DNA from 4 places in the Actinomadura sp. 1N219 genome. Region 1 is predicted to be linked to each of the others. Evidence: riboswitches for the same ligand, from Rfam matches in the RefSeq annotation. Region 1 holds a riboswitch; each other region holds the start of a gene.
The links. Region 1 has a riboswitch for cobalamin ahead of ACH35V_RS00165 (ribonucleoside-diphosphate reductase subunit alpha). Riboswitches for the same ligand answer to the same signal wherever they lie in the genome.
Positions count from the first base shown of each region.

Region 2: it holds a riboswitch for cobalamin, as region 1 does, so the genes downstream of both, cobN (cobaltochelatase subunit CobN) here and ACH35V_RS00165 (ribonucleoside-diphosphate reductase subunit alpha) in region 1, are expected to answer to the same signal.
Region 3: it holds a riboswitch for cobalamin, as region 1 does, so the genes downstream of both, ACH35V_RS39875 (ABC transporter substrate-binding protein) here and ACH35V_RS00165 (ribonucleoside-diphosphate reductase subunit alpha) in region 1, are expected to answer to the same signal.
Region 4: it holds a riboswitch for cobalamin, as region 1 does, so the genes downstream of both, metE (5-methyltetrahydropteroyltriglutamate--homocysteine S-methyltransferase) here and ACH35V_RS00165 (ribonucleoside-diphosphate reductase subunit alpha) in region 1, are expected to answer to the same signal.

Region 1 covers NZ_JBIRAY010000001.1:32,388-39,605, reverse strand. Annotated here, with positions in the region: gene ACH35V_RS00185 (FtsX-like permease family protein) at 1-592, shown strand, start outside; gene ACH35V_RS00180 (hypothetical protein) at 712-864, opposite strand; gene ACH35V_RS00175 (MFS transporter) at 960-2,150, opposite strand; gene ACH35V_RS00170 (ribonucleotide-diphosphate reductase subunit beta) at 2,301-3,323, opposite strand; gene ACH35V_RS00165 (ribonucleoside-diphosphate reductase subunit alpha) at 3,320-5,623, opposite strand; cobalamin riboswitch at 5,751-5,982, opposite strand; gene ACH35V_RS00160 (hypothetical protein) at 6,087-6,776, shown strand; gene ACH35V_RS00155 (YcnI family protein) at 6,852-7,218, shown strand, end outside.
Region 2 covers NZ_JBIRAY010000024.1:17,905-25,122, forward strand. Annotated here, with positions in the region: gene cobM (precorrin-4 C(11)-methyltransferase) at 1-328, shown strand, start outside; gene ACH35V_RS39835 (cobalt-precorrin-6A reductase) at 325-1,056, shown strand; gene ACH35V_RS39840 (precorrin-2 C(20)-methyltransferase) at 1,047-2,534, opposite strand; gene ACH35V_RS39845 (precorrin-8X methylmutase) at 2,534-3,154, opposite strand; gene ACH35V_RS39850 (precorrin-3B synthase) at 3,151-4,260, opposite strand; cobalamin riboswitch at 4,330-4,454, shown strand; gene cobN (cobaltochelatase subunit CobN) at 4,585-7,218, shown strand, end outside.
Region 3 covers NZ_JBIRAY010000024.1:27,612-34,829, forward strand. Annotated here, with positions in the region: gene cobO (cob(I)yrinic acid a,c-diamide adenosyltransferase) at 1-383, opposite strand, end outside; gene ACH35V_RS39870 (magnesium chelatase subunit D family protein) at 385-2,361, opposite strand; cobalamin riboswitch at 2,418-2,487, opposite strand; cobalamin riboswitch at 2,587-2,786, shown strand; gene ACH35V_RS39875 (ABC transporter substrate-binding protein) at 2,823-3,911, shown strand; gene ACH35V_RS39880 (FecCD family ABC transporter permease) at 3,908-4,999, shown strand; gene ACH35V_RS39885 (ABC transporter ATP-binding protein) at 5,002-5,829, shown strand; gene ACH35V_RS39890 (CHAT domain-containing protein) at 5,865-7,218, opposite strand, start outside.
Region 4 covers NZ_JBIRAY010000004.1:41,984-49,201, reverse strand. Annotated here, with positions in the region: gene ACH35V_RS15030 (ATP-binding protein) at 1-464, shown strand, start outside; gene ACH35V_RS15025 (superoxide dismutase) at 535-1,497, opposite strand; gene ACH35V_RS15020 (MarR family winged helix-turn-helix transcriptional regulator) at 1,592-2,122, shown strand; gene metE (5-methyltetrahydropteroyltriglutamate--homocysteine S-methyltransferase) at 2,414-4,696, opposite strand; cobalamin riboswitch at 4,798-5,007, opposite strand; gene ACH35V_RS15010 (hypothetical protein) at 5,251-5,907, shown strand; gene ACH35V_RS15005 (hypothetical protein) at 5,973-6,524, opposite strand; gene ACH35V_RS15000 (SDR family NAD(P)-dependent oxidoreductase) at 6,714-7,218, shown strand, end outside.

The DNA of each region.
Region 1 (7,218 bases):
CCCCGCCATCACCCACGTCCGCGGCCCGGCCTACACCTCGATGCCGACCACGCTCATCACCCCGGCCGCCCTCGCCCGGCACGGCTGGACCACGATCAGGGCGGGCTGGTTCATCCAGGCGGACCGGCCGCTCACCGCGACGCAGAAGGCCACCGCACGGAGCTTCGCTGTGAGTAACGGGCTGACCATCGAGACCCGGGACCAGCAGGGCGACGTCACCAACACCAGGCTGGGCGTCGTCACCACCGGGGTCCTGTTCGCGCTCGGCATCCTGGCGATGACGGTGGGGCTGATCCGCAGCGAGGGCGCGGCCGACCTCCGCACGCTCACCGCGACCGGCGCCACCGGGACGATCCGGCGCACCCTCGCGGCGACCACGGCCGGGGCGCTGGCCCTGCTCGGGGTGATCCTCGGGGTCGGCGGCGCGGGCCTGGCCATGCTCGCGATCTACCGGGACGACCTTGCGGTGTTCGGCCGGGTCCCGATCGGCTACCCGATCGCCGTCGTGGTCGGGACTCCGGTGCTCGCCGTCCTCGCGGGCTGGCTGCTGGCCGGTCGCGAGCCGCCCGCCATCGCGCGGCGGATGCCGTAGCCGCGGATGCCTTAGCGGCAGGACGCCGCTAGGCGCAGGCCCGTCCCCGGGACGGGACGGGCCTGGAGGGGTGATCGGTGACGGTCGTCACCGGGGGTCAGTGGCGGGATCCGCCGGAGTCAGTGGCGGGATCCGCCGCGGACTTTGGACAGCAGGCGGCGGGCCTTGGCCTGGTGGCGCGGGTCGCGGGCGAGCCGCTCCGCCTTGGCCCGCGCCTTCTGGCCCTGCGGGCTCCGGAGAAATTTCTTAATCCGGTCGATGATGGAAGCCATCGTTCTTCCTCCTCGGCCTTGCTATGACAGTTCAACGTCTGCCCACTCTGGAAAGTTCGGAACCGTCCCAGCGGCGCGGAACATGATCCTCCCTGTCAGGCCCGCCGGGTACTCCAGACGGCCAGGAATGTGAGGACGGTCAGCGCGGCGCCGAACCACAGCACGGCGGTGGCGGACGCGCCGTTCACGACGAGGCCGCCGAACAGCGCGCCGAGCGCGATGGCGAGGTTGAACACGACGGTGTTGAGGGCCGTGGCCGCCTCGGCGTGGTCGGGCGCGGCCTTCAGGATCCACATCTGGACGGTGACGGGGACGGCTCCGAACGCCAGCCCCCAGAGGATCAGCAGGGCGACCCCGGTGACGGCGGTCGCGCCGAGCAGCGGGAACAGCGCCAGGACGGCGGTGAGCAGGACGCTGACGGCCGTGATCGTGACGCGGACGTTCTTCCCGGCGGCGGATCCGGCGACGAACGTCCCGGCGATGCCGGCGGCGCCGAACAGGAGGAGCAGCGGGCCGATGAGGTCCTCGTCGATGCCGGAGACGTCCTGGAGCACGGGGCTGACGAAGGTGTAGGCCGCCATGTGCCCGCTGACCAGGAGGAACGTGGCGATGGTGGCGGCGCGGACGAATGGGTTCCCGAAGAGGGAGAGCAGCGCGCCGAGGCGGATGGAGCCGGTGGCGGGGATGCCGGGCAGGAGCAGGAACAGCGCGGCGACGGCCAGGAGCCCGAGGCCGGAGAGGGTGAGGAACGCGATCCGCCAGTCGGTGAGGCCGCCGATCAGCGTCCCGGCGGGGACGCCCAGGACGTTCGCGGCGGTGGCCCCGCCGAAGGCGATCGAGGTGGCGCGGGCGACGTGGCCGGACGGGACCAGCCGGACGGCGATCCCGGCCGCCAGCGCCCAGAACCCGCCGATGCTGATCCCGACCAGGAAGCGGGAGGCGAGGAGCACCGGGAAGTTCGGGGCCAGGAAGGAGAGGAGGTTGGCGACCACCATCAGGCTGATCAGGGCGAGCAGGACGGTGCGGCGGTCCAGGCGTCCGATCGCGACCGGGACCAGGAGCGCGCCCGCTGACGCGACGAGGCCGGGCACGGTGACCATCAGGCCCGCGGTCCCCTCGGACACCCCGAGGTCACCGCCGATGGACGTCAGCAGGCCGACGGGCAGTTGCTCGGCCGTCACCACGAGGAACGTCCCGACCGCGACGGCCACCACGGCCAGCCAGCGCTTGACGGACACGTGCTCGGCGGCGGCCTCGGCCGATGCGGGTGGTTCGACGCGGTTCATCGCTGCACACTCCCAACTCAAGGACAACTGTTCAACGTCAAGTAGATGAACGCTAAGAATTATTCCATTGAGAGAGTACTGGGATCCGCCGGATGCGCAACGGCCCAGCTCCAGACCAACGTCCGGAGCCGGGCCGCCACCCGTAGCGGGTCAGAACGCTTCGTCCAGCGAGACGCTCCCCTCCACGCCGATCTGGTACGCCGAGACGCGCCGCTCGAAGAAGTTCGACAGCTCCTGGACGTCCTGCAACTCCATGAACGCGAACGGGTTCGCCGTCCCGTAGCGGGCCGGGAGGCCGAGCCGGACGAGGCGCTGGTCCGCGACGTACTCCAGGTAGGCGCGCATGTCGTCCGCGCCCATCCCGGGCAGGCCGTCGCCGCACAGGTCGCGCGCGAAGTCGAGTTCCGCCTGGACGGCCTCCTCCAGCATCCGCGTGACCTGCTCCGTCAGGTCGGCGTCGAACAGCTCCGGCTCCTCCGCCCGGACGGTGTCGACCACGGAGAACGCGAACTCCATGTGCATCGACTCGTCCCGGAACACCCAGTTGGTTCCGGAGGCCAGGCCGTTCAGCAGCCCGCGCGAACGGAGCCAGTACACGTAGGCGAACGCGCCGTAGAAGAACAGTCCCTCGATGCACGCAGCGAAACAGATCAGGTTCAGCAGGAACGCGCGACGGTCTGCGGCGGTGCGGAGTTCGTCCAGGGAGCCGAGCGAGTCGATCCAGCGGAAGCAGAACTCCGCCTTGGAACGGATGGACGGAATGTGCTCGATCGCCGCGAACGCCTTGGCGCGCTCGTCCTGGTCGGGCAGATAGGTGTCGAGAAGGGTCAGATAGAACTGGACGTGCACGGCCTCCTCATAGAGCTGCCGCGACAGGTACAGCCGCGCCTCCGGGGCGTTGACGTGCTTGTAGAGGTTGAGCACGAGGTTGTTCGCCACGATCGAGTCGCCGGTGGCGAAGAACGCGACGAGCCGGTTGACCAGGTGCACCTCGGCGGGCGTCAGGCGCGCGAGGTCCACGAGGTCGGACGCGAGATCGACCTCCTCGACCGTCCACGTGTTGCGGATCGCGGCGCGGTAGCGCTCGTAGAAATCGGGGTAGCGCATGGGCCGCAGCGTCAGGTCCATGCCCGGGTCGAGCAGCATGGCGCGCCGTTTCGTAGGAGCGCTCACTGGCATGCCTCGCAGGTCTCGGGGTTCTCCAGGGAGCAGACGGCCGCCGCCACTGTGGTCTGCGCGATCCGGGTGGCCGGACGCGAACGCAGGTAGTACGTGGTTTTCAGGCCGCTCCGCCACGCGTAGGCGTACATCGAGGAGAGCTTTCCGATGGTCGGCGTCTCCATGAACAGGTTCAGCGAGTGGGACTGGTCGATGTACGGGGTGCGGGCGGCGGCGAGGTCGATCAGCGACTTCTGCGGCAGCTCCCAGGCCGTCCGGTAGAGGGACAGCATCTCGTCCGGCAGGTCGACGAGGCCCTGGACGGACCCGTTCGCCTTCTTGATCGCCTCCCGGACGGCCGGCGTCCACAGCCCGAGCGACTTCAGATCGTCCACCAGATAGCCGTTGATCTGCAGGAACTCGCCGGACAGCGTCTCGCGCTTGAACAGGTTGGACACCTGCGGCTCGATGCACTCGTAGCAGCCCGCGATGGACGCGATCGTCGCGGTCGGCGCGATCGCGATCAGCAGCGAGTTGCGCAGCCCGACCTCGGCGACGCGCGCCCGGACCCGCTCCCATTCGGCCGGACGGGACGGCGCGGCGTCCGGGAAATGGTCCAGGTGGAGTTGGCCTCGGGCGGTGCGCGTCCGGTCGTAGGCGGGCAGCGGGCCGTGGGCGGCGGCGAGGTCGGCAGACGCGTCGTACGCCGCTAGCGCGATTTCCTCGGAGATGCGCGTCGACAGCGCGCGGGCTTCGTCGGAGTCGAATGGGAGGCGGAGCGTGAAGAAGACGTCCGCTAGACCCATCACGCCCAGGCCGACCGGACGCCATTTGCTGTTCGCCGCCTGCGCCTCCGGCGTCGGATAGAAGCCGCGGTCGATCGTCCGGTCAAGGAACCGGATGGCGGTGCGGACGGTGGCGCGGAGCCGTTCCCAGTCAATGCCGGACGGATCGACGTGCGCGGCCAAATTCACCGATCCGAGGTTGCAGACGGCCGCCTCGCCGTCGCTCGTCACCTCCAGGATCTCTGTGCACAGGTTCGACAGATGGACGGTCTGACCCGGTTCAAAGGTCTGATTGCAGGCGCGGTTGGCGGCGTCCTTGAACGTCATCCAGCCGTTGCCCGTCTCGGCGAGCGTCCGCATCATCCGCCCGTAGAGCTTGCGGGCCGGGACCTGCCGGACGAACCGTCCCGCCTTCTCCGCCGCCCGGTACGCCTCGTCGAACGCGTCGCCCCAGAGGTCGGCCAGCTCGGGGACCTCCTTCGGGTCGAACAGCGACCATGTCCCGTCCTGCTCGACGCGGCGCATGAACTCGTCCGGGATCCAGTTGGCCAGGTTCAGGTTGTGGGCGCGGCGCGCGTCCTCGCCCGTGTTGTCGCGCAGCTCCAGGAACTCCTCGACGTCGGCGTGCCACGGCTCCAGGTACACGCACGCCGCGCCCTTCCTGCGTCCGCCCTGGTTGACGGCCGCGACGGACGAGTCGAGCGTCCGCAGCCACGGGACGATCCCGTTGGAATGCCCGTTCGTGCCGCGGATCAGCGACCCGCGCGAGCGGACCTTCGTCCACGAGATCCCGATGCCGCCCGCGTACTTGCTGAGCCGCGCCACCTGCCCGTACCGCTCGTAGATCGACTCCAGCTCGTCGCGCGGCGAGTCGAGCAGGAAGCAGGACGAGAGCTGCGGGCGGCGGGCCGCCGAGTTGAACAGCGTCGGTGAGCTGGGCAGATACGAGAGCGTGCTGAGCAGCCCGTACAGCTCGGCGGCCTCGTCCACGTCGTCGGACAGGCCGCACGCGACGCGCAGGAGGAAATGCTGCGGACGTTCCAGGACGAGCCGCGATTGCGGATGCCTCAGCAGATAGCGGTCATAGAGCGTCCGGAGCCCGAAGTACTCGAAGCGGTCGTCGGCGGACCCGTCGATGAGGGCGTTGAGCGCGGACGCGTCGGCGGCGACGAACGCGGCCGGAGCGTCCGCGAGCAGACCCTCCCGGTGCGCGGCGGCGACCGAATCGGCGAACGTCCGGACCCCGGCGGACGCCGCCTCGTCCCGTATCCGCAGGCCGAGCAGCCGTGCCGCGACCTTGGAGTACCCGGGTTCGGCGGGCACCAGTGCGCTCGCCTCGCCGATCGCGAGGTCGCGCAGGGCCGCCGCGTCCAGCCCGTCCGTTCCCGTGCGGACGGCGGCCAGCACCCGTCCCGCGTCGACGTCCGGCACCCCGTCGCAGGCCGCCCCGACCTCGGCGGCGACGCGCGCGTCCGCCGCCGTGCCCGCCGTCGTGCCCGGCTCCACCCGTACGGCCAGGTCCTGTGTCACGTGCTCTCTCCCCTCGCAGCCGCCTCGCGGACGGCATGCGAACGGGACGCCGGCGTCAACCGATGGGCACGCCGCGCTCCGCCCCCGGCCCACCCGCGAAGCCTGGACGTGTCGATCCGAGGGGCGACCCTCGGATCATCGTGCGGGCAGGTCTTCGGACTCGCGGGCGCCGCGCCTCCAAAACCGAAGACGCGTCCTACTGGCCGTCGCTTCCCAGGCCGGTGGATTCCGGCCCAGTGCGTAAGACGGCGGTCGTTCCCGCTCACCGCTGCGGGGCAGTCCCGGACTCGCACCGGGTTCCCTCTTGCGACGCCCCCGCCGACCAGCGGCGGGGGCGAACCAGCACGGGATTGAACCCTACATGTAGTTGACGATCTTTGCATCACCCCAAGATGTTGGGCGTGTCGAAAGATCGCGGGGCCGACTACCCAGACGGCGGATGTGGTGGGACGATGGTTGCGCCATGTCCCCGCGTCCCCCGCAACCGGGCTTCCGAACAGCGCGCGCGGTGGTGTTCGCCACCGTGTGCGTCACGCTGGCGACCGCCGGGCACGTCCTCGCGTCGGGGACGGCGATCCCCATGTGGGCGGTCCTGACGGGATTCGGCGCGGTGCTCGGCGTGACGCTCCTGCTGGCGGGCCACGAACGGTCGCTGGCGACGATCCTCGGCGGCCTCCTGGGCGGCCAGTTCGCGCTGCACGCGCTCTTCACGGGCGCCACCGACCCGATCAACGCGCCAGCGGCGGCCCTCCAGGATCCGGCGCTCCGCGCGGCGGCCCTGCACCAGGCGGGGATGCACCAGACCTCCGTCTCCGACGCGGCGATGGCGGGCTCGGACATCCTGGTCCCCGTCGCGCACGCCGCGGGCGGCACGACGATGACGCTCGCGCACACCGTCGCGGCGCTGATCGCGGCATGGTGGCTGCGGCGCGGGGAGCGGGCCGCGTGGTCGCTGGCCCGGCGGGTCGCCGGCGCGGCCGACCGGCCGATCCGGCTGCTGCTCGCCCTCCTCGCCGTCGAACCCGTCGCCGCTCCGCCGCGCATCCCCGCCGTGCCGGCGACGGCCGCGGTCACGGCGGTCGGCCGCACGCTGCGGCATCAGGTCGTCCGGCGGGGTCCTCCATCGCGTTCGAGGGCGCTCCTTTCGCACTGAGCGAGCGCCGTACGTCACCGGACGCCGATTCCCGGCGCTTCCGGATTTCCCCGTACACTCGAACGGATATTCGCCATGCTCTCTCTTTCCCATGTCCTCCCTCGGGGCGCCCGCCGGTTGGGCGCCGTCGCGGGCCTCGCCGCCGTGTCCGTGGTCGGGCTGGCCACGGCCGCGTCCGCGCACGTCACCGTCAACCCGAAGACCGCCGAGCAGGGCGGCTACACCAAGGTCGCGTTCCGGGTGCCGAACGAGCGCGACAACGCGTCCACGACCAAGCTGGTGGTGCACCTGCCGGCCGAGCATCCGCTGTCGTCGGTGTCGGTCCGTCCCGTCCCCGGCTGGACGGTGAAGGCCGAGAAGTCCAAGCTCGCGACCCCGCTCAAGACCCACGGCGGCGAGCAGACCGAGGCCGTCACCAAGATCACCTGGTCCGGCGGCAAGA
Region 2 (7,218 bases), on a different contig from region 1:
GGCGCGGGCCACGCCGATGCCGGCCGGCGAGGACCTCGCCACCCTCGGCGCGAGCGGCGCGACGATGGTGCTGCACCTGGCCGTCCAGCGCATCGGCGAGGTGACGGCCGAGCTGCTGCCGCACTACGGCGCGGACTGCCCGGTCGCGGTGGTCGCCCGCGCCAGCCGCCCGGACGAGCTGATCCTGCGCGGCACCCTCGCCGACATCGCCGGCCTGGTGCGCGAAGCCGGGGTGAAGCGCACCGCCGTGATCGTCGTCGGGCGGGTGCTGACGGCGTCGGCGTTCCCCGACAGCCACCTCTACAGCGCCGGGCGGCAGCGGGTGTGAGGCGCGTCCTGATCCTCGGCGGCACGGCGGAGGCCCGGGACCTCGCGGCGCGGCTGTCCGGCGTCCCGGGCGTGCACGTCGTGTCGTCGCTCGCCGGGCGCGTCACCGACCCGCGGCTGCCCGCCGGGGACGTGCGCGTCGGCGGTTTCGGCGGCGCGGACGGGCTGGCGGCGTGGCTCCGCGCGCACCGGATCGACCGCCTCGTGGACGCCACGCACCCGTTCGCGGAGCGGATGAGCGCCTCGGCGGCGCGGGCGTCCGAGCTGGCCGGCGTGCCGCTGCTCGCGCTGCGCCGCCCCGGCTGGAGTGAGGGGGACGGCGACGAGTGGCACCGCGTCCCCTCGCTCGGCGAGGCCGCCGCCGCGCTGCCGGACGGCGCCCGCGCGTTCCTCACCACCGGGCGGCGCAGCCTCCCGGTGTTCGCGGCCCGCACCGGCGTGTGGTTCCTCGCCAGGTCGGTCGATCCGCCGGAGCCGCCCGTCCCGTCCAACGTGCGCGTGCTGCTCTCCCGCGGCCCCTACACGGTGGACGGCGAGCGTGCGCTGATCCGCGAGCACCGGCTGGACGTGCTGGTCACCAAGGACAGCGGCGGCGCGATGACCCGCGCGAAGCTCGCCGCCGCGCGGGACGCCGGGCTGCCGGTGATCATGGTCGATCGCCCGCCCGTCCCGGGCGGCGTCGCGGAGACCGGGGACGCGGCCGCCGCCGCGCGCTGGGCTCAGGGGTAGCGGCGGGGCGTGTAGACCACGCCGCGGCCGGTGACCCGGGTCGTGGACGATCCGACGATGACCAGGCAGCGCATGTCGACGAGGTCGGGGTCGAGCTTGCCGAGCGTCGTCACGGTGACGCTCTCCTCGGGGCCGCCGACGTCGCGTCCGATCACCACCGGCGTCTCCGGCGAACGGTGTTCCAGCAGCAGGTCGCGGGCAGCCGGAAGCTGGTGCCTGCGGCGGCTCGACGACGGGTTGTACAGGGCGAGCACCAGGTCGGCCTCCGCCGCTGCGGTGATCCGCCGGGCGATCGCGTCCCAGGGTTTGAGCAGGTCCGACAGCGACAGGACGCAGAAGTCGTGGCCGAGCGGCGCGCCCGCACGGGCGGCGACGGCCTGGGCGGCGGTCAGGCCCGGGACGATCCGCACCGGCACGCCGGCGAACTCGTCCTCCGCCGCCGCCTCCAGCACTGCGGTCGCCATCGCGAACACTCCCGGGTCGCCGGACGAGACGACGGCGACGCGGGCGCCGTCCCGGGCGAGCGCCAGCGCGTGCCGGGCCCGGTCGGCCTCGACGCGGTTGCCGGTGGAGTGCCGCCGCTGGCGGGGGTTGGGCGGCACGCGGTCCAGGTAGGGGCCGTAGCCGACGAGGTCGGTGGCCGACGCCAGGACGTCCTGCGCCTCCGGGGTGAGCCACGGCCGTCCCGCCGGGCCGAGCCCGACGACCGCGACCCCTCCCGGCCCCTCCGGCCGCGCCGGGGAAGGCGCGGTGAACGTCTGCTCCGCCGGGCTCGTCAGCAACGCCAGCGACATGTACGGGACGTCCGCCGGGTCGACGTCGGCGAGCGGTTCGACCCGCTGCCGGTCGGTGGCGGCCCGTTCGACGTACCAGCCGTCGCCGAGCCGCCCCGCGTCCTCGAACGCCTGCCTGACCTTGGGGAACGTCCGGCCGAGCTTGAGGACGGCGGCCGCGTCCGCCGAGCGCAGCCGTTCGGTCAGCTCGTCGCCGGGGAGCGTGCCTGGCAGTACGGTCAGCGTCTCCTCGCGCTCCACCAGCGGGCGTCCCGCCGCGGCGGCGGCGGCGCTGAGCGAGGTGACGCCCGGCACGACCTCGGCCGGGTAGTGGGGAGCGAGCCGTTTGTGCAGGTGCATGTAGGAGCCGTAGAACAGCGGGTCGCCCTCGCTCAGGACGACGACCGTCCGGCCCGCGTTGAGGTGCGCGGCGAGCCGGGCGGTGCAGTCGGCGTAGAACTCCTCCAGCGCGCCCTTGTAGCCGCCGGGGTGATCGGTCGTCTCGGTGGTGACCGGGTAGACGAGCTGCTCCTCGACCTGGCCGCCGCGCAGGTAGGGCGCCGCGATGGCGCGGGCGATGCTGCGGCCGTGCCGCGCGGAATGGTAGGCGACCACGTCCGCCGCGCCGATCAGCCGGGCCGCCTTCACGGTGACCAGCTCGGGGTCGCCGGGCCCGACGCCCACGCCGTAGAGCCGTCCCGTCATCACTCCGCCTCGCTGGCGACGGCGTTGACCGCCGCCGCCGTCATCGCGCTGCCGCCGCGCCGCCCGCGCACCACCAGGTGCGGCAGGTCGCTCGCGGCGAGCGCCTCCTTGGACTCGGCCGCCCCGATGAACCCGACCGGGATCCCGAGGACCGCGGCCGGACGCGCCGCGCCCTGACCGACCAGCTCCAGCAGCCGGAACAGCGCGGTCGGCGCGTTGCCGACCGCGACGACGGCGCCGTCGAGGCGGTCCCGCCACAGGTCGAGGGCCGCCGCGCTGCGCGTCGTGCCGAGCCGGGCCGCCAGCTCAGGGACGCGCGGGTCGCCGAGCGTGCAGACGATCTCGTTCCCGGCGGGGAGCCGGGCCCGGGTGATCCCGGCCGCCACCATCCGCGCGTCGCACAGGATCGGCGCGCCGTCCAGCAGCGCGGCCCGCGCCCGCGCGACGACCCCCGGCGACCAGGCGAGGTCGTCGACGAGGTCGGTCATCCCGCAGGCGTGGATCATGCGGACGGCGACCCGCGCCACGTCGTCCGGCAGATCCGACAGGTCGGCCTCCGCGCGGATGGTCGCGAACGACCGGCGGTAGATCTCCGCGCCGTCGCGGATGTAGTCGGTCATCGCTCCTCGCCGTCCACGGTCTTCAGCGTGACGGGGCCGCGCGGCATCCCGCAGCGCCGGTCGCAGCCCGCCCAGTGGACGGGGATCGGTGCGGCGCGGTCGAGGCCGTCCACCCAGCGGCGGGCCTCGCCCTGCACGTCGCCGCGCGACTTCGCGCAGCCGGGGCTGCCGGTGCACGCCGTCACCCCGACCCACGGCGAGCCGGGATCGGTCGCGAATCCCCGCCGCGCGAGGCGGGCCGCGTCCCGTTCGGCCTCGTCCCGTCGCAGGTCCCGCAGGACGACGCTCCGCCACGGGGTCAGGCGCGCCTCGCCCGCGACGTCGGCGAGCGCCTCGGCCTGCGCGCCCGACATCCGCCCGAGCGGCGGCACGACCTCCAGCGCGGCGAGCCCGTCCCGCTGCCGGATGATCCCCGCGTGCGGGGCGGGCGGGTCCGGGACGTGCCTCCCGTCCGCCGGGACTCCGCCGAGCCGTTCCGCGACGAGGCCCGCCCCGCCGGGCACCTCGGCCAGCCGCCAGGCGCCGCCGCGGACGTCGAGGAACGCCTCCGCCGCCGCGATCATGGTCTGGACGGGATCGGCGGACGCCGGGGCGAGCGGGGTTCCGGCCAGGAGGAGGCCGTCGGGGGTCATCGTCAGGTCGGCGTCCAGGGACGCCGCGTCGCCGGTGCCGTCGTCCAGCGCGAACAGGAACCGGCCCGGGAGCCCGGCCAGCCGGGGACGCGCGCACAGCGCCCGGTCGAGGGCGGCGACCAGGGGGTCGGTCGCGAGGCGGCCGTGCCGTCCGCGCCCGCCGAGGGGCGAGGCGACGATGTTGCGCACCCGCTCGTGGGACGCCGACGGCAGCAGCCCGGCGGCCGTGAGGCGCGCCGCGAGCGCCGCCGGGTCGCGCACGCCGCGCAGCTGGAGGTTGGCGCGGGACGTCAGCTCGATGACGTCCCGGCCCAGCTCGCGCGCGGCGGCGCCGAGCACTTGGAGCTGCGCGGCGGACACCGCCCCGCCGGGGACGCGGACGCGCGCCAGCGGGCCGTCGGCTGCGTCGTGCGTCTGCAGAGCTCCGGGGCACGCGTCGGCGCGCGCTCTCCCCACCGCATGGACATTCGGCACGATGAGGATGCTAACCCCCGTTTGCGGGCGGCTCGCGCTGCCGTACGCTTCTGCACGACGACGACAATGGAGGAAGCCGGTGTGAATCCGGCGCGGTCCCGCCACTGTCACCGGGGAGCGACCCCCGCTTGAGGCCACTGTCCCTCGTGGACGGGAAGGCCGGGGCGAGCGCTGATCCGGAAGCCAGGACACTCCCGCCGTCGTGACACCCGCGACCGGGGCGAGGACCCCAGGGGAGGATCCGCCGTGTCCGCCGACACGTCCGCGCAGGAGCGCACCCGTCACGCGTGGGGGGCCGACCCCCCACACCCCCCGGAACGACTTGTGCTGCTGCTCTCGACATCCGACACCGACCTTTTGAGCGCCCGCGCGTCCGGCGCCGCCTACCGGCTCGGCAATCCCGCGCGGCTCGCCGTGGACGACCTGCCGGAGCTGGTCGAGGGCGCCGATCTCGTCGTCGTCCGGCTGCTCGGCGGGCGGCGCGCCTGGGAGGACGGGCTGGACGCGCTGCTGGCGGGCCCGCGGCCGGTGGTCGTGCTCGGCGGCGAGCAGGCGCCCGACGCGGAGCTGATGGAGCTGTCCCGGCTCGGCGGCGGGGTGAGCGGCGGCGTGTGCGCCGACGCGCACGCCTACCTCGCGCACGGCGGCCCCGGCAACCTGACGGAGCTGCACGCCTTCCTCTGCGACACCGTGCTGCTCACCGGCCGCGGCTTCGCGCCGCCTCAGCCCACCCCCACCTGGGGACGGCTGGAGCGCGCGTCCCGCGCCTCCGACGGCCCCGTGGTCGGGGTGCTGTACTACCGCGCCCATCACGTGGCCGGGAACACCGCATTCGTCGAGGCGCTGTGCGCCGCCGTGGAGGACGCGGGCGGACGGCCGCTGCCGGTGTTCTGCTCGTCCCTGCGCGCGGCGGAGCCGGAGTTGCTGGCCACCCTCCGGGAGGTGGACGCGCTGGTCGTGACCGTCCTCGCGGCGGGCGGGTCGCGGCCCGCGGCGGCCGGGGCGGGCGGCGACGACGAGGCGTGGGACGTCGGCGCACTCGCCGAGCTGGACGTCCCGATCCTGCAAGGACTCTGCCTCACCATGCCCCGGGCCGACTGGGAGGCGAGCGACGACGGCCTGTCCCCGCTGGACGCCGCGTCGCAGGTCGCCATCCCCGAGTTCGACGGACGGATCATCACGGTCCCGTTCTCGTTCAAGGAGACCGGCGAGGACGGCCTGACCGTCTACGCCGCCGACCCCGAGCGGGCGGCGCGGGTCGCGGGCATCGCCGTCCGGCACGGCCGCCTGCGGCACACCCCGCCCGCCGAGCGGCGCCTGGTGGTGATGCTGTCGGCGTACCCGACGAAGCACTCCCGCGTCGGCAACGCCGTGGGGCTGGACACCCCGGCGAGCACCGTCCGGCTCCTGGCCCGGCTCGCCGAAGCGGGATACGACCTCGGCGAGGGCTTCCCCGGAGTCGCGGAGCAGGACGGGGACGCGCTCGTCCACGCGCTGATCGCGGCGGGCGGGCAGGACGAGGACTGGCTCACCGAGGAGCAGCTCGCGGGCAACCCCGTCCGGATCTCCGCCGCGTCCTACGAGCGCTGGCACCGCACCCTCCCACCGGATCTGCGGGAGGAGATGGAGCGGCACTGGGGCCCGGCGCCCGGCGAGCTGTTCGTCCAGGACGGCGACATCGTGCTCGCGGCCCTGCGCGCGGGCAACGTCGTCGTCATGGTGCAGCCGCCGCGCGGATTCGGGCAGAACCCGATCGCGATCTACCACGACCCCGACCTGCCGCCCAGCCACCACTACCTGGCCGCCTACCGGTGGCTCTCGGACGAGTTCGGCGCGCACGCGATCGTGCACGTCGGCAAGCACGGCAACCTGGAGTGGCTGCCCGGCAAGGCGGCGGGCATGTCGGCGTCGTGCGGCACCGACGCGGCGCTCGGCGACGTCCCGCTGATCTACCCGTTCCTCGTCAACGACCCCGGCGAGGGCACGCAGGCCAAGCGCCGCGCGCACGCCGTGCTCGTGGACCACATGGTGCCGCCGATGGCCCGCGCCGAGACCTACGGCGACATCGCCCGCCTCGAACAGCTCCTCGACGAGCACGCCACCATCGCCGCGATGGACCCCGCGAAGCTCCCCGCGATCCGCGCCCAGATCTGGACGCTGATCCAGGCCGCGAAACTCGACCACGACCTCGGCCTGGACGACCGTCCCCACGACGCCGAGTTCGACGACTTCATCCTGCACGTCGACGGCTGGCTGTGCGAGGTGAAGGACGCGCAGATCCGCGACGGCCTGCACGTCCTCGGCGAGGCGCCGGAGGGGTCGGTCCGCGTCGGCCTGGTGCTGGCCATGCTGCGGGCGCGGCAGATGTGGTCAGGGCGCGAGACGCTGCCCGGCCTGCGCGAGGCGCTCGGCCTCACCGAGGACGGCAGCGAGGCGCTCGCCGACGTGGACGCCGCCGAAGCCGCGGCCCGCTCGCTCGTCCAGGCGATGGAGGACGCCAGCTGGCGACCGGACGCGGTCCCGCAGGTGGCGGCACAGGCGCCCGAGGAGCGTCGTGACCTCGTGGGACGGGTGCTGGCGTTCGCCGCGACCGAGGTCGTCCCGCGCCTGGCCCGCACGACCGACGAGATAGACCACGTCCTGCACGCCCTGGACGGCGGCTACGTCCCGGCCGGGCCGAGCGGCTCGCCGCTGCGCGGGCTGATCAACGTCCTGCCGACCGGCCGCAACTTCTACTCCGTGGACCCGCGCGCCGTGCCGAGCCGCCTCGCCTGGGAGACCGGGCAGGCGATGGCCGGGTCGCTGCTGGAGCGCTACCGCGCCGACCACGGCGAATGGCCGCGCTCGGTGGGCCTGTCGGTGTGGGGGACGAGCGCGATGCGCACGGCGGGCGACGACGTGGCCGAAGTGCTGGCGCTGCTGGGCGTCCGCCCGGAGTGGGACGAGGCGTCCCGCCGC
Region 3 (7,218 bases), on a different contig from region 1:
TAGAAGCGGTGCGCCTCGGCGGCCAGGTCGCGCTTGATCTGCGCCCAGCCCTCCCGCGCGTCGGCGGCGTGGTCGTCCTCGGCGCCGGGCCGCCGGATCCACGACCAGCCCTCGCCCATCTTGTGCCACGCGACCGGGCCGCCCTCGCCGCTGTCGCCCAGCACGCGCAGCGCGCGTTCCTCGCCGATCCGCCACTTCGCCGACTTCACGAACTGGAACACCGCGATCGGCCAGCCCTGGTTCCACGCCCGCAGCGCCATCCCGAACGCGGCCGTCGACTTCCCCTTCCCGGCGCCGGTGTGGACGATCAGCAGCGGCCGGTTGCGGCGCTGCCGCGTGGTCAGGCCGTCGTCGGGGACGGACACGGGCTTCCCCTGGGGCATCTCAGGCCGCCTTCCGCTGATCGCGCACGACCCCGTCGAGGTCGCGGAGTGGGACGAGCCGCGCCCCGAGCCGGACCGCGAGCCGTCCGGCGAGACCGAGCCGGACCGGGCCGTCCTCGCAGTCGACGACGATCCCGGCCGTCCCGGCGAGCAGCCCGGCGGCCCGCGCCACGTCGCCCTCGGCGGTCGCGCGGCCGTCGGTGACGACCACGAGCAGCGGGCGCCGCGCCGGGTCGCGCAGCCGCTCGGCGCGCAGCACCTCGGCGGCCCGGACCAGCCCGGCGGCCAGCGGCGTGCGCCCGCCGGTGGGGAGCGCGCGGAGCCGCGCCGCGCCCGCCTCGACCGACGACGTCGGCGGCAGCACGAGGTCGGCCGTCCGGCCCCGGAAGGTGATCAGGCCGATCTTGTCGCGGCGCTGGTAGGCGTCCAGCAGCAGGCTCAGCACCGCCGTCTTCACCGCCGTCATGCGGCGGCGCGCGGCCATCGAACCGCTGGCGTCCACGACGAACAGGACGAGGTTGCCCTCGCGGCCCTCGCGGTCGGACTCGCGCAGATCGTCCGGCCGCAGCACGAGCCCGGCGCCCGTCCGGCCGCGCGCCCGCTGGTGCGGTGCGGCGGCCAGCATGGTCGCCACCACGTGCGGGTCGCGGACCTTCGCGGCCGGACGGCGCGCTCCGACGACGCGGCCGCGCGGCGTCCGCGACCGCGACCGGCGTCCCGCGACGCCGTCGCCGACCCCGGGAACCTCCAGCAGCGGCACCGCGTGCGGCTCGGCGGCGGACGCGACCCGCTCGCCGCCTCCGTTCGCCCCGCCGGGCCGGTCGCCGTCCTCCGGCGCCGATGCGGGCGGCTCGGCTCCGCCCTCGCCGCCCTCGGGAGGAGGGGTGCTCCCGCCCGTGCCTCCATCGTCGCCGCCGGGTGGCGGGTCATCGTCGGGAGAGGCTTCGCCGAGCAGGTCGTCCAGCAGCGACTCGTCCAGCCCCGGGGCGTCGAACGGGTCGCGGCGGCGGCGGTGCGGCAGCGCCAGGCGGGCGGCGGCGCGGACGTCGTCCGTCGTCACCTCGTCGCGGCCGTGCCAGGCGGCGTGCGCGAGCGCGGCGTTCGCCGTGACGAGGTCGGCGCGCAGGCCGTCCACCTCGAACCCGGCGCACACCGCAGCGATCTGCTCCAGCCGCTCGTCCGGCAGCCGGACGCCCGCCAGCCGCTCCCTGGCGGCCGCGATGCGCCCGGCGAGAGCGGTCTCGTCGGCGGCCCAGCGCGCCGCGAAGCCCGCCGGGTCGGCGTCGAACGCCAGCCGCCGCCGGACGACCTCGGCGCGCTCCTTCGGTTCCCGCGACGCCCGCACCTCCACCGTCAGCCCGAACCGGTCGAGCAGCTGCGGGCGCAGCTCGCCCTCCTCCGGGTTCATCGTCCCGACGAGCAGGAACCGCGCCGCGTGCCGGACCGAGACCGACTCGCGCTCCACGTAGCAGGTGCCGAGCGCGGCCGCGTCGAGGAGCAGGTCGACGAGGTGGTCGTGCAGCAGGTTCACCTCGTCCACGTACAGGACGCCGCGGTGCGCCGCCGCGAGCAGGCCGGGCTCGAACGCCTTGACGCCCTCGGTCAGCGCGCGCTCCACGTCCAGCGACCCGGCGACCCGGTCCTCCGACGCGCCGACCGGCAGCTCCACCAGCGCGGACGGCCGCCGCACCGGCTGGACGCCCCGCTCGTGCGGGCCGTCCGGGCAGGACGGGTCGGGCGCGTCCGGATCGCAGGCGAACCGGCAGCCCGCCACCGTGTCGACGGCGGGAAGCTGCGCAGCAAGCGCGCGGACGACCGTCGACTTGGCGGTGCCCTTCTCGCCGCGCACCAGCACGCCGCCGACCCGCGGGGAGACGGCGTTGAGCAGCAGCGCCAGCTTCAGGTCGTCCAGGCCGACGACGGCGGTGAACGGATAGGCGTCGTTCAGGCGGCCGTCTGGAACCGGCGGCGAACCCACGGCACCTCCATGAGGGATCTTGCGCGTCCCGGACAGGTGAGGTCGCGGTGGTCCGAGTGACCTGGCTCCCGGGTTCGCCGACCCGGATACAGTGGCGCGTCCGCACCGGCCTCTCACCGGATTTCCCTCGGACAACCGCGGAACAGGGGGGACGGTACGGTCCCGCTCCCGCGGCTGTCAAGATCACGCATACCCAGGTCATGGGCCGGGACGGGTAACACTTCCGTACTCATTGCCATGACATGTGTCACCATGTGCGGTGTAGGCGATGGCGGACGAGGAAGCCGGTGCGATTCCGGCGCGGTCCCGCCACTGTGATCGGCGAGCGGATCCCGACGACGCCACTGCCCGCGCGAGCGGGCGGGAAGGCCGGGACGAGCATCGACCCGAGAGCCAGGAGACTCACGCGGTCGCCTCCTCGACAGGACTGGGGCGGATCTCCCCAGAGAGGAGAGGGCTGCATGCCCAAGGGCTCGACACGCCCGGCGCCGCGCCGGACGACCGCACGCCGGACGACCGCACGCCGGACTGCCGTGGCGACCGTCGGTTTCGGCACCCGTATCCGCGCCCGGGCGTCGGCGACGCTCGTCGCGGTCCTGCTGATCGCCGGATGCGGCGGTGACACCGGACGCGCCGGAGACGACCGCGCGGACGCGGCCCCGCCCGGCTTCCCGGTGACGGTGGCCAACTGCGGGGTGACGACGACCTACCAGCGGCCCCCGCGGCGCGCGGTGTCGCTGAACCAGCACGCGACCGAGGTGATGCTGGCGCTCGGCCTGGAGAAGTCGATGGTCGGGACGGGCTACCTCGACGACCGGATCCTCCCGGAGTTCCAGGCCGCCTTCGACCGGGTGAAGGTGCTGTCCGAGGAGTACCCGTCCTACGAGACGCTGCTGGCGGCCGAGCCCGACTTCGTCTACGGCGGATGGGCGAGCACGTTCGAGGAGAAGGACGGCCGCGGCCGGGCCGCCCTGAAGAAGGCCGGGATCGACACCCACCTCAACGTCGAGGAATGCCCCAGGGGCCCGGTGACCATGGCCACGGTCGAGGAGGAGATCCGGACCGTCGCCAAGATCTTCGGCGTGCCGGACCGGGCGGAGCGGCGCATCGCCTCGCTGCGCGCCGTCCTGGACCGGGTCGAGGCCCGGCTCGCCGAACCCGCGCCCGCCGCGACGCCGGTCAAGGTCGCCGTCTACGACAGCGGCGACAAGACCGTGTTCACGGCGGGCGGCGCGGGGATCGGCAACGAGATCATCCGGCTGGCGGGCGGGACCAACCTGTTCTCCGACGTGCGCAAGGCCTACGGGGACGTCTCGTTCGAGCAGCTGGCCGCGCGGGCGCCCGAGGTCATCGTCATCTACGACTACGGAGACCAGTCCGCCGACGCCAAGCGGAGATTCCTGCTGGCCAGCCCCGCGCTGAAGGACGTTCCAGCGATCAAGAACAGGCGGTTCGCGGTCCTGCCGCTGTCGTCCACGGTGACGGGCGTCCGGGCGGCCGGAGCGGTCGAGTCGCTCGCCCGGCAGCTGCACCCGGACCGTTTCACATGACCGGCGTCGCCGAGCCCCGCGTCTCCCGCGGACGGACGGCGGTCGCCGCCGCCCCTCGCGGCCGCGTCCGCGTTCCCTATCCGCTGGTCCTGGCGCTGTTCGGCGCGCTGGTGCTGGTGGCGGCCACGGCGGGAATCGCCGCGGGCTCGGTGCGGATCCCGCCCGGCCAGGTCTGGGGCATCCTGCTCCACCAGGTGCATCCCGCGCTCGCGGACCCGGACTGGCCGCCGGTCCGCGAGACCATCGTGATGGACGTCCGGCTGCCGCGGGTGCTGCTGTGCGCGGCGGTCGGGGCGGGCCTGTCGGTCTGCGGGACGGTCCTGCAGGCCGTGGTCCGCAACCCGCTGGCCGACCCCATGCTGCTCGGGGTGTCCTCGGGCGCGATGGTCGGCGCGGTGCTCGTGGTGGTGTTCCCCATGGCGTGGTTCGGGATGTTCTCGTTGCCGCTCGCCGCGTTCGGCGGCGCCCTGCTGGCCCTGGTGCTGGTGTACTTCCTGGCCCGCTCCGGCGGGCGGATGACCACGGTGCGCCTGGTACTGGCGGGAGTCGCCACCGCCGAGGTGCTCACGGCGGTCGCGAGCTACCTGGTCCTCACCTCCGGCGACCCGCGCGCCGCCGAGTCGGCCTTGCGCTGGATGCTCGGCGGCCTGGCCGGCACCACCTGGACCGTGCTGTGGATCCCCGCGGCCGTGGTGCTCGCGGGCACGGCGGTCCTGCTCGGCCTGTCCCGTCCCCTGAACCTGCTGCTGGCCGGGGAGGAGGCGGCCGCGGCCCTCGGACTGGACGTGCACCGCTTCCGCGGGGCGCTGTTCGCGCTGGTCGCCCTGATGATCGGCGCGATCGTCGCGGTCAGCGGCTCGATCGGGTTCGTCGGGCTGATCATGCCCCATGCGGTGCGGCTGCTGGTCGGCGCCGACCACCGCCGCGCGCTGCCGGCCGCGGCCCTGCTGGGCGCCGCGTTCCTGATCGTCACCGACCTGGCGGCGCGGACCCTGATCAGTCCCGAGGAGATCCCCGTCGGCATCCTCACCGCGCTCGTCGGCGGCCCCTTCTTCCTCTTCCTGATGCGGCGGAAGGCGGCGCGGTGAGCATGGACGCGACCCCCACGGGCACGCCCGCCACGGGCGCCGGGCCACCGGCCGGGACGCTGCGGGCCGAAGCGGTGACGGTCGTCGTCGACGGCCGGACGCTGGTGGACGCCGTCTCCCTGACGGCGGCGCCGGGGGAGATCGTCGGGCTCGTCGGCCCCAACGGCGCCGGGAAGTCCACCCTGCTGCGCACCTTCTACCGGGCCCGGCGCCCCACCTCGGGGCGGGTCCTGCTGGACGGCGAGGACATCTGGCGCATGCCGGGCAAGCACCTAGCCCGGCGCTTGGCCGCCGTCCTGCAGGAGACACCCGGCGACTTCGAGCTGACCGTGTACGACGTCGTCGCGATGGGCCGCACCCCGCACAAACGCGCCTTCCAAGGCGACGACACGGACGACCGCGAGATCATCACCGGGTCGCTGGCGGAGCTGGAGGCCGCGCACCTGGTCGACGCGCCCTTCGACCGGCTGTCGGGCGGTGAGAAGCAGCGCGTCCTCATCGCCCGCGCGCTGGCCCAGCGAACCGGGGTCCTGGTCCTGGACGAACCGACCAACCACCTGGACCTGCGGCACCAGACCGACGCCCTCCACCTCGTCCGCCGGCTCGGCGTCACCGCGGTCGCCGCCCTGCACGACCTCAACCTGGCCGCCTCGTTCTGCGACCGCCTCCACGTCCTGAACGCGGGCCGGACCGTCGCGACGGGACCGCCGGGGGACGTGCTCACGCCGGACCTGCTCGCCGACGTCTACCGGGTCGACGCCGAAGTCGTCGAGCACCCCCGCAGCGGCCACCCCCAGATCACCGTCCTCCCGGCGGAACACCGCAGGTGACGAGCAGGGACGTCCTCGCCGTGCCCTGAGCTGGTTCAAGGGCCGAAATGGACGTAGCCGGCCCACAGCGCCGGGTCGTCGGGGTGGCGGTCGCGCTGGGTCCGCATTGCCTCGTGGACGGCGGCCGCCGCCCGCGCCGTGTCGATCGAGCCCTCGGACGTGTGCAACCTGGCGTACACGTCGGCGGTCACCTCTGCCGCGACGGCGTCCTTGACCGGCCACAGCGTGGCGATCACGTGCTGGTATCCGGCGAGTTGGAGTGCGCCGCCGAGGTGCAGCGCCTCGTCCGGCAGGCGCCGTCCGCCGCGGGCGGTCTCGCAGGCCGACAGGAACGCGAACCGGGCGTGCCGCAGATGCATCCGCGAGATGTCCAGCACGGTGAACGGGCGCGTCCGGTGGTCGTGCAGGAAAAGCCGCCCCCGGCTCGGGTGCCGCAGGTCCTGCGCGGCGTGGCAGGCGAAGTGCGCCCACGCGTGCTCGTCCAAGGCGCGCCGGACGGCCGCGCGGTCGGCCTGGTCGCCGGTGAGCGTCCGGGTCGGGACCGGCAGGCCCGAGAGCAGCGACGACTCCCGCAGCGCACCCGGCAGGGACGGCAGGTCCGGCGTGCCGGGCATGGAGATCACCAGCAGCGACCTTCTCGATGGCGGCGGGTCGCCCTGCTCGGTGCCCGAGCGCAGTGTGCGCAGGCTGACGGCATAGGACGAGATGACCCGGTCCAGCACCGAGTCGCCGTCGCCGTCGCCGGACGGGTCGGCGGCCGCGGCCGCGTGGAAGGGCAGGAAGGTGAGCAGCCAGGTCGGGCACCAGTGCAGGTGGGGCCAGGGCCGTCCGGGCGCGGGCGGACGGGTGTGGCCGAGCGCGTCGAGGACGGGCCGGGCGGTGGTGCGCCAGAGCCAGTCCAGCACGTCGCCGATCGTCGCGTCGGCCGCCGCTCGCGCGGCCGGGCCGGCCGGGCCGGTCGGTCTGGTGCGCTGGTCGAGTGCGTCGAGGAAGGCGGTGACCCGCTCCCTGGTCTCCTCGACGGTGAGGCCCGGCAGCTCGACGACCCGCACGCCGGCGCCGGTGACCAGGAGCGCGTCCGACCCGAACTCGGCCGCGTTGACGATGACGACCGTCTGCCCGTCCGCCGGGCGCAGGGAGGAGAACCCCTGCGGACGCAGGAAGCCGCCGAAGCCGGGACGCGCCCGGATCTCGGCGACGAGGCCGTCCCATGCGCGGCCGAGGGCGTGCCGCCGGTCGCGGTCGCGGGTCGCGTCGATCTCCCGTCCGACCGCCTCCAGCCGGTCGGCGAGTCCGGGGTGCGCGGCGCGGAGGCGGGCGGCGTCACCGCGCACGTCGAGTGTTCGGTGGATGAGCACGGCCCTGCCCTGTTCGAGCAGTTCGACGGCC
Region 4 (7,218 bases), on a different contig from region 1:
ACACGCTCCGGCAATGGCGCCGCCGCCGCGAGACGGCCGGTGACGTGCACGAGCACGGCCGCGGCCTGGAGATCATCCGGATTCTGGCGGACGGCCGGTGGGGGCATCACCCGTCCCGGTCCCGGCTGGGCTCCCCGGCCGTCCGGGGCAAGGCCACCTGGTTCGCGCTGCCCATCACCCGCACCGTGCCCGGCCGCCGCCACGCCCGGCAGGTCGACGGGCCGCAGGCGATGCGGAACCTGGAGACGCTCCTCGTCCAGCGCGGCGTCGGCCGTCTCAGGCGCAAGGACGAGCTCGGCGTCAGCATGCTCACCGGTCCCGGCGATCTGACCGTGTGGTGCGAGACCGCGACGTTCCGCTGGTGCGCACGCTCCGGCGAGACCGGAAAGCTCCCCGTCTCCGACATCACGGAGGTGTGCGAGCAGGTCGTCCGGCTCTACGAGGCCCTGGACGACCGGGAGTAGGAGGGGGCCGCGTAGCCTGACCGCACCGGAGAGCGGCGGTCAGGCCATGCGGCACCGTTCCGACGGCCGCTCAGGGACGCGGAATGGCGACGGCGTCGTACGAGACGTGCGGGGTCGGTTCCGTGCTGAAGAACTGGATGTTCGGCAGGTACAGCCGGGAGCCGAACGCGGCGATGGTCGTCGGCAGGTCGAACCGGCTGTCCGTCACCCGCCGCACGACGCGCCCTTCGGTGCCCGCCGCGTTCAGCCGCAGGACGGCCACGGTGTTGAACCGGTTCTGGACGGCGTACAACGTCCGGCCGTGCAGCAGCATGCCGTCGCCTTCCGAGAGCGACTCGCCGTGCAGGTCCACGCGGCGGGTCGTGCCGGACGCCGGGTCGACGTGGAACAGTCCGCCGGTGTTCCCCTGCACGACGAGCAGGCCCCGGCCGTCCGGGGTGGGCGTGATGCCGTTGGCGTTGAAGGCGGCGCTGCCGGGCCCGGTCTGGTAGACGAGGTCGCCGGTCAGCGGGATCCGGACGGCGTCGTCCGGCAGCCGTCCCCCGTCCAGCGGCAGCTTGTAGAGCACCGGGTTGGTGGAGTCGGTGATCCAGGCGGCGCCCTGCGTGAGGATCACGTCGTTGACGAAGGTCGCGCCGGTGGCCAGCCGGTAAGAGGCCAGCAGCTTGCCGGTGCGGGTGTCGATGACCCGCGCGTCACCGCCCGCGCCGCCCGCTACGAACAGCCGTCCGTGCGCGTCGGTCTTCATCCCGAGCGCCTGCGTGCCGGGGCCGGGCCCGCGGCTGAGGATCGCGCCGCGTCCGGTGCGCAGGTCGGCGCGGTAGACGGAGCCGTCGGCCATGGAGCCGACGTAGGCGAACGGGCCGGGCCCGGTCGCGATCCCCTCGGGCTGGAACCCGTCCGGCAGCCGGATCGTGGACGGGAACGGGTCGACGGCGGCGGTCTGGTCGGCGGCGGCCTGGGCAGGCGCGCTCAACGTCCCGGCCAGGACGAGCGGGAGCGCGAGCAGAGCGGAGATTCTTGAACGTCGCACGGGAGGACCTTTCAACGCTGAAATGTTCAACACTGAAGACCGTACGCCGGTGATACCTTGGCGTCAAACACTTCAACGTTGAGAGGTGGAGGTCGTGGAGCAGGAACGTGACGCCGTGGACCTCATCGTGGAGCAGTGGGCCCGCGCCCGCCCGGACCTGGACGCGTCCCCCATGCGGGTTCTCGGCCGCCTGTCCCGGGTGACCCGGCTCGTCGAACGCGAGCTCAAGGCGCTCTTCAGCGAGTTCGGGCTGGAAAGGGGCGAGTTCGACGTCCTGGCCACCCTCCGCCGCGGCGGCTCGCAAGACGGGATGACCGCCGGCATGCTGGCCCGCTCCTCGATGGTGACCTCGGGCGCCGTCACCAACCGGCTCGACCGGCTCGTCGCCAAGGGCTACATCACGCGCGACGTCGACCCGGCCAACCGGCGCACCGTCCTCGTCGCCCTCACCCCCACCGGCCGCGACCTCATCGACCGAGCCGTCGCCGCCCACCTCGACAACGAACAGCGCATCCTCGCCGCACTCGACCAGCACCAGCAGGACGACCTGGCCGCGACCTTGCGCACCCTCCTCCTAAGCCTCGGCGACGAGTCGACCGCCCCCCGCCCACTAGGCGACCCCTGACCCTCGGCGACGAGTCACGCGACCCCCGGCACGCCAGGCGGCCTTTGAGACCCGCCCGCAGACCAGCACCAGGCCGACCCCGGGAGTCTCGCAGGGGCCGGCCTGTCGTGCTGGGTCGGACGTGGTCTGGCGGTCGTGTCGGCTTGCCGTCACGCTGCTGTTCGGGCTCGGCGACGACGCACGCGACCTCCGGCACGCTGGGCGGCCTTGGAGCCCCGCTTCCAGATCAGCACAGGCCGACCCCGGCGGGACGTCCCGTCGGGGTCGGCCTTTGCGCTGGTCGGACGGGGGTCAGTTGGTCGTGGGCGTGACGTCGGCGCGGACGCGGCGGGCGGCCGTGACCAGGTTTCGCAGGGACGCTTCCGTCTCGGGGTAGGCGCGGGTCTTCAGGCCGCAGTCGGGGTTGACCCAGAGCCGTCCGGGGTCGACGGCCCGTAGCGCGCGCCGCAGGTTCTCCTCGATCTCGTCGGCGCCGGGGACGCGCGGCGAGTGGATGTCGTACACCCCCGGCCCGATGCCGTTCTCGTACCCGGCGGCGCGCAGGTCGGCGACGAGTTCCATGTGCGAGCGGGCCGCCTCGACGCTGGTCACGTCGGCGTCCAGCGCCCCGATCGCGCCGATGATCTCGCCGAACTCGGAGTAGCACATGTGCGTGTGGATCTGCGTCGTGTCCGCGACGCCCGAGGTCGCGAGGCGGAACGCGCCGACGGCCCACTCCATGTAGGCCGGACGGTCGGCGCCCCGCAGCGGCAGCAGTTCGCGCAGCGCGGGCTCGTCCACCTGGATGACGCGGATCCCGGCCGCCTCCAGGTCGGCGATCTCGTCCCGCAGCGCGAGGGCGATCTGCCGGGCGGTGTCGGCGAGCGGCTGGTCGTCCCGCACGAACGACCAGGCCAGCATCGTCACCGGGCCGGTCAGCATGCCCTTGACCGGCTTGCTCGTCAGCGACTGCGCGTACGTCGCCCACTCCACCGTCATCGGACGCGGCCGCGCGACGTCGCTGTGCAGGATCGGCGGCCGGACGTACCGCGACCCGTACGACTGCACCCACCCGTGCTCCGTGGCGGCGTACCCGTCGAGCTGCTCGGCGAAGTACTGCACCATGTCGTTGCGTTCGGGCTCGCCGTGGACGAGGACGTCCAGGCCGAGGTCCTCCTGCAGCGCGATGACGCGGGCGATCTCGTCCTTCATCGTCTGCTCGTAGGCGTCGGCGGTGAGGCGTCCGGCGCGGAGGTCGGCGCGGGCGCGGCGGATCTCGGGGGTCTGCGGGAACGAGCCGATCGTCGTCGTCGCCAGCGCGGGCAGGCCCAGCTCGTCCCGCTGCGCGGCGAACCGGACGGCGCGGTCGCCGCGGCCCGTCCCGTCGCCGAGCGAGTCCAGCCGGGCGCGGACGCCCTGGTCAACGCTCGCGGGCGGCGCCGGCGTCTCGGCCGGGGACGGGCCGTCCTCCAGCCCCTGCAACGGGCCGTCTTCGCGCAGCGCCCGCCCGACCGCGACGACCTCCGCGACCTTCTGCCGCGCGAACGCGAGCCGTCCTCGGACGCCCGGGTCGAGCGAGGTCTCGGCGTCCAGGTCGATGGGGACGTGCAGCAGCGAGCACGACGTGCTCACCACGATCTGATCGACGAGCCCGAGCAGCGACGCGCAGGTGGCCTTGGCGCGGCGCTGGTCGGCGCGCCATACGTTCCGTCCGTCCACCACACCGGCGACGAGCGTCTTGCGCGGCAGCCCGCCGACCGACGCGAGGACGTCGAGGTTGTCCGGCCCGGCCGCGAAGTCCAGGCCGACCGCCTCGACACGGCTGCCCGCCAGGACGCGCAACGCGTCCGCGCCGATCGTGCCGAAGTACGTGGCGACCATCAGCCGCGGCCTGCTCGTCAACCGCCCCAGCCGCGCATACGCACGAGCGAGCGCCGCGATCTCCTCCTCGCTGCGGTCGGCGACGAGGGCGGGCTCGTCCAGCTGAACCCATTCGGCGCCCGATCCCGCCAGCCGTTCCAACACCTCCGCATACACGTCGATGAGCCCGTCGAGCAGATCGAGCGGCCGGAATTCGCCCGGCGCGTCCTCCGCCGGCTTGGCCAGCAGCAGGTAGGTGAGCGGCCCGACGAGCACCGGCCGCGTCTCGATCCCGAGCGCCTTGGCCTCCCGGTACTCGACCAGCGGTTTGGCCGCCGAGCCGTCCGCCAGCCGGAACCGCGTGCCCGGGCCCAGCTCCGGGACGATGTAGTGGTAGTTCGTGTCGAACCACTTCGTCATCTCCAGCGGCGGGACGTCCTGCACCCCGCGCGCCATCGCGAAGTACCGGTCGAGCCCGCGCAGATGGCGATACCGGTCGGGGACGGCGTCGACGAGCACGCTCGTGTCGAGCACCTGGTCGTAGAACGAGAACGTGTTGGACGGGATCGCGTTTAGACCGGCGTCGCGCAGGCTCGTCCAGACGTTTGCGCGCAGCTCGGCACCCGTCTTGGCGAGCGCGTCGGCGTCGGCGCGTCCGGCCCAGAAGTCCTCGGTGGCGAACTTCAGCTCCCGGCGCGGCCCGATTCGGGGATATCCCAGGATCGTCGTGTTCATGGCGCTTTCCCTCGCTGTGCCATTGGCGGACGCGCGGGGAGGTGCGCACGATGGACCGTACGCCGCTGACCTTCCCGCGAGGCCGCAGACCACCGCGCGCCGGGCGGCGCGCGGGCGGAGGCAGGTCTTCGGACTCGCGGGCATCGCTTCCCGGAAGAAGCGTCCTACTAACCGTCGCTTCCCAGGCCGTCAGGCCCAGTGCGTGATGACGGCGGTCGTTCCCACTCACCGCTGCGGGGCAGTCCCGGATTCGCACCGGGTTCCCTCTTACGACACTCGAAACCGAGTGAACCGTCCGCAATCCGGAGTCTATCGACACCTCGACCCGGTGAACTCAGGCGAGCGCCTCGCAGTGAACGCGACGGCCTTCGGCCCGACTCCGCGACGTCCCCGGCGTCCCCGGCGGCCGCTCGCGCCACCAGCCGCTCCGGCGCCCGCGAGAGCCAGGCGCGACGTACCCAGTGGTTGAGCTGACCGCGAATGTGACGATTCCAGAGTCGGTGACATGGTCTGTCCGAATGCGGCCAATGATCTTGTTAATGGGCGCATGTGCGGTGACCGTGGTGATTCACGCTCCCCATCTCAGCGGGCTGGCGCCGTTTGCCGCTGAACCCGGCACGTCCCTTTCAAGGACGTCGATTCTGTTTCGCATGCCAGCATTTCCGGAGGGCTCATTCATGAGTGCCATTTCCACGACCGCCAGACTGGGCATCGTCGGCGCCGGTGTCGCCGCCCTTACCTCGACCGTTCTCGCCTTGGGCGCGTCGGCCGCCGCCGCCCCGTCCGTCACGGGCTCCACCCTCATGGAGACGGCCACGCACCAGCAGTGCGTGGCCGAGATGGACACCACGTCCATGAGGTGCTTCCAGACCGAGCAGGAAGCCGACGCCTACGCCAATGCCAGGCAGGCCACGTCGGCATGGAAAGTGCATGTCATCCTCTACGACCCGAGCGGCTACGCCAAACCGTCGATCAGGCTGGGGTCCGAGGGCAAATGCACGAAAAAGAAGGGGGACGTGGACGGCGTCCAGCCGGATCTCGGCGACCTCGGCTGGAATGACAGGGCAAGTTCATTCGTCACCCGCAACCGCTGCGACATGAAGGCATGGAACGGCAAGGGATACGACGGCAAGCACTTCAAGAAATACCGCGACCACGACATCGAGCTCACCGGCTTGAACAACAAGATCTCCTCGTTCAAGACCACGTGACCCGGTGACGTCCACGCCGTTCAGGGAGGACGTCCGGGACGTCCTCCCTGAACCAAAGGCGCTGGTCAGGTGCGGAGATTGTCCTGCGTGGCGCAGCCTCGGCTGTTCACGCAGACCTGGATCTTGACCGGGAGCCCCTCGCGGAAGCCGCCGGTCCAGTTCTTACGCTCGTTGGGCTTGAGCTTCCACTGGAAGTAGATCTTGTTGTTGACCCACGCGAAGAAGTAGGCCGTTGTGCCCGTGCTGTTGGCGACGCCCCATTTCTCGCCACGGGCCCTGAACCTGACTTCCGCCCAGGTGTCGCCGGCATCGCCGGACCAGTACCGGTGCGCATAGCCGCTGACGCCGCCGTCGTCGCCGTCCACTGGCTGGCGGTCGGTCAGCGACTTCCATTCCCCTCGCAGTTGCGACGCCTGCGCAGGCGCCTTGGACGGCGTCGTCCCCGTAGTCGCTTGCGCCGGTGAGACGAGCCCCCCGGCCATTACCGGCGCGGTCACGGCGAAGACCGCGGCAGTCGCCATCGCGCCGACCTTGCCGGCGCGCCCTCTGGTGCGGATTTGCATGAGCTTTTCCCCCGTAAGTGAGGTGATCACGTACACCCATGAGATGCCGCTCATGTCAGCGCGGTTCGTGTCCTAAACACGCCACAACCACCCCGCCCACCCCCACGTCCGCACGCACGCGGTACCAACCACCGGGGGCGGCTCAAAGAAAGAGTCAAATCCAGGCGTACGTCACCCTGGATAAGGTCGGAATGACCTGAGTGATGGTGATCACCGGACTGCGCGACGACGGGAGTTATGAGCATGCTCGAGAACAAGAACGCCATCATCTACGGCGGGGGCGGCTCGCTCGGTGGCGGTATCGCCAAGACCTTCGCCCGCAACGGGGCGAAAGTCTTCCTGACCGGGCGGACCCGCGACAAGCTCGATGCGGTGGCCGGAGAGATCACCGATGCCGGTGGCGTCGCTGAGGTGGCCGTGGTCGACGCCCTGGACGAGCGGGCCGTGGACGAGCACGCCAGGAGCGTTGTCGCCGCGGCAGGCAGCATCGATGTGTCCCTGAACCTCATCACGCGCGGGGACGTGCAGGGGATCCCGCTGGCCGAGATGACCACCGCCGACTTCACCCGTGCCATCACCACCGGGGTGACGACGAGCTTCATCACCGCGCGGGCGGCGGCCCGGCACATGATCGAAAAGGGATCCGGCGTGATACTGGCGTTGAACAGCGGCTCAGCTCACGGCAGCCCGATGATGGGCAACACGGGACCGGCCGACGCGGCGATCGACACCTTCATCCGCAATCTCG